Regions from separate parts of the Streptomyces sp. NPDC057697 genome, predicted to be linked through region 2. Evidence: riboswitches for the same ligand, from Rfam matches in the RefSeq annotation. Region 2 holds a riboswitch; each other region holds the start of a gene.
The links. Region 2 has a riboswitch for thiamine pyrophosphate ahead of ACFVFH_RS26020 (thiamine ABC transporter substrate binding subunit). Riboswitches for the same ligand answer to the same signal wherever they lie in the genome.
Positions count from the first base shown of each region.

Region 1: it holds a riboswitch for thiamine pyrophosphate, as region 2 does, so the genes downstream of both, thiO (glycine oxidase ThiO) here and ACFVFH_RS26020 (thiamine ABC transporter substrate binding subunit) in region 2, are expected to answer to the same signal.
Region 3: it holds a riboswitch for thiamine pyrophosphate, as region 2 does, so the genes downstream of both, thiC (phosphomethylpyrimidine synthase ThiC) here and ACFVFH_RS26020 (thiamine ABC transporter substrate binding subunit) in region 2, are expected to answer to the same signal.

Region 1 covers NZ_JBHVJA010000001.1:341,852-344,109, forward strand. The annotation lists gene ACFVFH_RS01545 (NAD(P)/FAD-dependent oxidoreductase) at 1-865, opposite strand, end outside; TPP riboswitch at 1,026-1,138, shown strand; gene thiO (glycine oxidase ThiO) at 1,136-2,258, shown strand, end outside.
Region 2 covers NZ_JBHVJA010000011.1:101,408-103,665, forward strand. The annotation lists gene ACFVFH_RS26020 (thiamine ABC transporter substrate binding subunit) at 1-863, opposite strand, end outside; TPP riboswitch at 937-1,053, opposite strand; gene rlmN (23S rRNA (adenine(2503)-C(2))-methyltransferase RlmN) at 1,109-2,215, opposite strand.
Region 3 covers NZ_JBHVJA010000003.1:245,661-247,918, reverse strand. The annotation lists gene ACFVFH_RS10895 (YibE/F family protein) at 1-1,043, opposite strand, end outside; TPP riboswitch at 1,114-1,247, shown strand; gene thiC (phosphomethylpyrimidine synthase ThiC) at 1,240-2,258, shown strand, end outside.

The DNA of each region.
Region 1 (2,258 bases), on a different contig from region 2:
GGGCGGAGGGGAAGGAGGCGCAGTCGCCGACCGCGTACACATCGGGCTGCGAGGTGCGCAGCGACGCGTCGGCGGTCACCGATCCGTCCGGGCCGAGGGCGATGCCGGAACCGGCCAGCCAGCCGGTGGCGGGCCGTGCGCCGATGCCGACGACGACCGCCCCGGCCGGGACGGTGCGGCCGTCCGCGAGGACCACCCGGCCCGGCTCGACGCGGGCGACCCGGGCTCCGGTGAGGAGTTCGGCGCCGCTCGCCGCGTACCAGGCGGCCATCGGGGCGGCGACCTCCGCGGGCACCGCGCCGGCGAGGGGCCGGTCGGCGGCCTCGACCACGGTGACCGCGCAGCCCGCGGAGCGGGCCGCGGTGGCGAACTCGGCGCCGATCCAGCCCGCGCCGACGACCACGACGCCGTGCCGCTCGTCCAGGACCGGGCGCAGCCGTGCCGCGTCGTCGAGGGTGCGCAGCAGATGGACGCCGGGAACGCCCTCGGCCCCGGGCAGGACGACCGGTTCGGCGCCGGTCGCGATCACCAGGACGTCGTAGGGGACGGGCCCCGACCCGGTGTCCAGCTCGTGCGCCGAGGGCCGCACTCCGGTGACCTCGCGGCCCAGCCGGAGATCGATCTCCAGCGCCTCGAAGTCGATGTCGAAGGCGGAGTCCTCGGCCTTGCCGAGCAGCACCGCCTTGGACAACGGGGGCCGGTCGTAGGGCTGGTGGGGTTCGGCGCCGATCAGGGTGACGGGGCCGGTGAAGCCCTGCTCCCGCAGGGCCACCGCGGTCTGCACCCCGGCCATGCCCGCACCGACGATGACGACGCGGCGTCCTGCCCGCCGTTCCGGCTGCTCCGACTGCTGCTGCTCGCTCACCCGTACACCTTAAGCACCTGATAGATCATCAGAAAAGGGCGAGTGCTCCGGCCGCACCCGTCCCGCCGTTCTCCCGGGGCTCCGACGGGGCCCGCGGCGGAGGGAACGCGGCGGCCACGCCCTTACCGGGCCCGGGGGACGGGGTTTAGGGTGGCCGACGTAAAGCACTCGCGGGAGCCCGGACGCACCGGGCTGAGAGGGAGGCTGGGCGGCCTCCGACCGTACGAACCTGATCCGGGTCATGCCGGCGAAGGGAGGGGCTGGAAGCCCATGCGTTCTTCTCGGAACGGAAACGGATCCGACGTGCTCGTCATCGGGGGCGGGATCATCGGCCTGGTGACCGCCTGGCGGGCCGCGCAGCGCGGACTGCGCACGGCGGTCGCCGACCCCGGGCCGGGCGGCGGGGCGGCCCGGGTGGCGGCCGGAATGCTGGCCGCCGTCACCGAGCTCCACTACGGCGAACAGCTGCTGCTGGGCCTCAATCTCGCCTCCGCCGCCCGCTATCCGGCCTTCGTGGCCGAGCTGGAGGCGGCGAGCGGGCGGGAGACCGGATTCCGGACCTGCGGCACCCTGGCCGTCGCGCTGGACGCCGACGACCGCGCCCAGCTGCGGGATCTGCACGCCCTCCAGCGGCGTTCGGGTCTGGAGTCGGAGTGGCTCACCGGCCGTGAGTGCCGTCGGCTGGAGCCGATGCTCGCGCCGGGCGTGCGCGGCGGTCTGCGGGTGGACGGCGACCACCAGATCGATCCCCGTCGGCTGGCGGCCGCCCTGCTGACCGCCTGCGAACGGGCCGGGGTGGTCTTCCACCGCGACCGGGTGGAGCGCCTGGGTGTGGTGGGCGACCGGGCCGCCGGGGCGGTGCTCGCCGGAGGTACGGAGCTCGCGGCCGACCAGGTCGTGCTCGCCGCGGGCAGCCTCAGCGGCCGGCTGCCGGGGCTGCCCGAGGAGGTCGTGCCGCCGGTCCGGCCGGTGAAGGGCCAGGTGCTGCGGCTGACCGTGCCCGCGCCGTACGCGCCGTTCCTGAGCCGGACCGTCCGGGCGGTGGTCCGGGGCAGCCATGTCTATCTCGTACCGCGCGAGAACGGCGAGCTGGTCGTGGGCGCCACCAGCGAGGAGCAGGGCTGGGACACCACCGTCACCGCGGGCGGCGTCTACGAGCTGCTGCGGGACGCCCACGAGCTGGTACCCGGCATCACCGAGCTGCCGCTCACCGAGACCCTGGCCGGGCTGCGCCCCGCCTCCCCCGACAACGCCCCGCTGCTCGGCCCCACCGCCCTGCCCGGCCTCCTCCTCGCCACCGGCCACCACCGCAACGGGGTGCTGCTCACCCCCCTCACCGGTGACGTCATGGCGGAGTTCCTCACCGGCGGCGAGCCGCCCGAGCAGGCCGCCC
Region 2 (2,258 bases):
AGGCCCGCGAACTCGATCTGGCGGAAGCAGGTCCCGGTGGCCACCCCGGTCGGCGCGGTCTTCGGCTGCGGCTTCGCGTACAGCACCTCGACGGGCGGGCTGGAGGCGTACGAGACGACGAGCGGCCGGTCCGCCTTGGCCTTCCTGCCGCCCGCGGAGCCGGAGAACTCCTCGTTGTACGCCTGCTCCCAGCCGTCGACGACCTTGACGCCGTTGTCCTTCAGCTTCTTCCAGTAGTCCTGGTAGCCCTTCTCCCCGTAGGTGGCGACGGTGCCGAGGAGGAAGCCGAGGCCGGGCGAGGAGGTCCCGGCGTTCTCCGTGACGAGGAGGTTCTTGTACGCGGGCTTCGCCAGGTCGTCGAAGGACTGCGGCGGCGCGAGCTTCTTGTCGGCGAAGTACTTCTTGTCGTAGTTGACGCAGATGTCGCCGGTGTCGACCGGGGTGACCCGGTGCTGGTCCGCGTCGAGCCGGGTGTCCGCCGCGACCCGGCCGAGGCCCTTCGCCTCGTACGGCGTGAAGAGCCCGCTGTCGAGGGCGCGGGAGAGCAGCGTGTTGTCGACGCCGAAGAACACGTCGCCGCGCGGCGAGCCCTTGGTGAGGATCTCCTGGTTGAGCGCGACACCCGCGTCGCCGCTCTTCAGCACCTTGACGGTGTAGCCGGTCTCCTCGGTGAACTCCTTCAGCACGTCCTTGGAGGCGTTGAAGGAGTCGTGGCTGACGAGGGTCACGGTCTTGGAGCCCGAGCCCTTCGTACCGCCGGTGGCCGAGTCGTCGGAGCTCCCGCATCCGGCGAGTGCGGTGACGCCGAGCGCGGCGGCGACGGCCGATGCCGCGAGCTGCCTGGTCCTGCGCGTGGTGCTCATTGTGGATTCCTCCTGGGTTTTGGCCAGGAAGAGACGCGGCCCCGCCCGCGGGAAGCGGGCAGGGCGCAACAGCATGAGTTGATGACCGAACTTCCTACCCGGAATGACCCGGGCGAGGTTCAGAGGGTCTGCGGCCGACCTGTCCTCGGTGCCGCACTCTCAGCGCTGTGGCGCTCCCCTGTCGGAATATGAAGTTGATTTCAGGCCCAGATTACACGGGCACGGGGGCCCGCCCGGGGGCGGCCTCAGCGCTCGGCCGCCGCCAGCTGCCCGCAGGCTCCGTCGATCTCCTGGCCACGGGTGTCCCGCACGGTGACCGGCACCCCATGGGCCGCGATCGCCTCGACGAACGCCTTCTCGTCCTCCGGGCGGGAGGCGGTCCACTTGGAACCGGGCGTGGGGTTCAGCGGGATCAGGTTGACGTGCACCCGCTTGCCCTTGAGGAGCCGGCCGAGCCGGTCGCCGCGCCACGCCTGGTCGTTGATGTCGCGGATCAGCGCGTACTCGATCGAGATGCGGCGGCCGGACTTCTCCGCGTACTCCCACGCGGCGTCCAGCACCTCCGCCACCTTCCAGCGTGTGTTCACCGGAACGAGGGTGTCACGCAGCTCGTCGTCCGGGGCGTGCAGCGAGACGGCGAGGCGGCACTTGAAGCCCTCGTCCGCGAAACGGAGCATCGCGGGCACCAGGCCCACGGTGGAGACGGTGATCCCGCGCTGCGAGAGCCCCAGCCCGTCCGGCTCCGGGTCGGTCAGCCGCCGGATCGCGCCGACCACGCGGTTGTAGTTGGCGAGCGGCTCGCCCATGCCCATGAAGACGATGTTGGAGAGCCGCGCCGGACCCCCGGGGACCTCCCCGTCACGCAGCGCCCGCATCCCGTCCACGATCTGGTGGACGATCTCGGCGGTCGACAGATTGCGGTCGAGACCGGCCTGCCCCGTCGCGCAGAACGGGCAGTTCATCCCGCATCCGGCCTGCGAGGAGATGCACATCGTCACCCGCTCCGGGTAACGCATCAGGACGGACTCGACGAGCGTGCCGTCGTGCAGCTTCCAGAGCGTCTTGCGGGTGGTGTCGTCGTCGCAGCTGATGTGGCGGACCACGGACATCAGGTCGGGGAACATCGCCTCGGCGAGCTTGTCCCGCGATCCGGCCGGGATGTTGGTCCACTCGGCCGGGTCGTGCGCGTACCGCGCGAAGTAGTGCTGCGAGAGCTGCTGGGCGCGGAAGGGCTTCTCGCCGATCGCGGCGACGGCTTCCTTGCGCTCGGCGGGCGTGAGGTCGGCGAGGTGCCGCGGCGGCTTCTTGGCTCCGCGGGGCGCGACGAAAGTGAGTTCTCCGGGCTTAGGCATGGTTCATCCAGTGTCGCAGACGGAACGGTGAGGGCCCGCCGTC
Region 3 (2,258 bases), on a different contig from region 2:
ATGTGGTCGCGTCCGATCCTGATCCCTGCCCGGTAGAGCCCTCGCACACCCAACGACGGGTTGGCCTGGTGCAGTTCCCAGACCGCCGATGTCTGGGTGACGGTCACGTCGTCGAGGACCCCGAGCGATCCGATGATGACACCGGCCAGCAGCAGTCCGCTCATGTCGATGTGCGGGTACAGGCCGTGGATGAGGCCGGTGTTGTCGTCGGTGTTCCCGGTGAGGCTCGCCCAGCCGATGAAGAGCGAACCGAGCAGCCCGATCAGCAGCAGTGAGATCAGCGTGCCGATCACCGCCACCGAGGTGCGGGCGCTCGGACCGTGGCACATGTAGAGCGCGATCAGCATGATCGCGCCGGCCCCGACCACCGCGACGAGCAGCGGATTCGAGCCCTGGAGTATGGCCGGAAGGATGAACAGGGTCAGCACGGCGAACGACACGGCGAGCGCGACCAGCGCCATCACCCCGCGCATGCGGCCCACCGCGACCACGACCAGGGCGAAGATCCCGGCCAGCAGGGTCATCGGGAACTTCCGGTTGACGTCCGTCACCGAGTACTGAAGATCGTGGGGCGCGTCGGGGGCGTACGCCACGACCACGCCCTGGCCCCGGCGCAGCTGGCGGGGCGAGTCGGGCTGGACGATCTCGGTGAAGGTCCGGCCCTGGTCATGACCGGTCGTCACCTCGATCGTGGCGTGCCCGCACAACCCCCGTGCGCTCTCCGAGGGCGGTGTGGTGTCCCCGCCGACGGGCGTCTGAACCGCGTTCACGTCCTTGCAGTCCACCTTGTCGACACTCACCACCTTTCCCTGCTGGGTCTGCCGGTCGAATCCGACGCCGGTCCGTTCGTGCGGCGGCGTGCCACCCGGCCAGAGAGCCACCAGACCGACGAGGACGGCGGTGGCGAACGGGATCAGTACGGCCGCGATGACCTTGCGCAGATGTGTGGAGACGGGGGCGGCAGGGCCGTGGCCGTGCGAGTGACCGTGGTGCTGGTCCTGAGGACGGCTCTGCGGTTCGTGGGCGATATGGGGGGACGTCACCGGCCGATCATCGCAAGAAGGAACGGGCCCTCTGTTCATCACGGCGGAAGGGGCGCTAGCGTGGAGGAACCTTTGCACACGCGGGAGCTCGGAGCACCGGGCTGAGAGGGCGCTGACATCCGTACGTCCGTACGGGACGGGCTGCGCCGACCGCCGAACCTGTTACCGGGTAATGCCGGCGTAGGGAGTAGGTCTCATGACCACAGCGGACGCACGCACGCCTGCCTCGAACCAGAGCGACGAGGCCGGGAAGTCCATCGGCTGGCACAAGGGGTACGTCCAGGGCTCGCGCCCGGACCTCCGGGTGCCGGTCCGGCAGGTGCACCTCACCAACGGCAAGGACGTGACGCTGTACGACACGTCGGGGCCGTACACCGATCCCACCGTCGAGACCGATGTCCGCCGCGGTCTCGCACCGCTGCGGGAGAACTGGATCATCGCCCGCGGCGACACCGAGGAGTACCCCGGCCGCCCGGCCCGCCCCGAGGACGACGGGCTCAAGCACACCTCGCCCCGGGGCGGGCTGCGCAACCTCGACGCGGTCTTCCCCGGCCGCCCGCGGCTGCCGCGCCGGAGCCGGGACGGGCGGCCCGTGACCCAGCTCGCGTACGCCCGCCGGGGCGAGATCACCCCGGAGATGGAGTACGTGGCGATCCGGGAGAACGTCGATGCCGAGGTGGTGCGCGAGGAGATCGCGGCCGGGCGGGCGGTGCTGCCCGCCAACGTCAACCACCCCGAGATCGAGCCGATGATCATCGGCAAGCGGTTCCTGGTGAAGGTCAATGCCAACATCGGCAACTCCGCGGTGACGTCCTCCATCGAGGAGGAGGTGGAAAAGATGACGTGGGCGACGCGCTGGGGCGCCGATACCGTCATGGATCTGTCCACCGGCCGCAACATTCACACCACCCGTGAGTGGGTTCTGCGTAATTCACCCGTTCCGATCGGAACCGTCCCGCTCTACCAGGCCCTCGAAAAGGTCGACGGCCGGGCGGAGGAGCTGAACTGGGAGATCTACAAGGACACCGTCATCGAACAGGCCGAGCAGGGCGTCGACTACATGACGGTGCACGCCGGCGTGCGCCTGCCGTACGTACCGCTGACCGCGCGCCGCAAGACCGGCATCGTCTCCCGGGGCGGCTCGATCATGGCGGCGTGGTGCCTCGCGCACCACAAGGAGTCCTTCCTGTACGAGCACTTCGAGGAGCTCTGCGA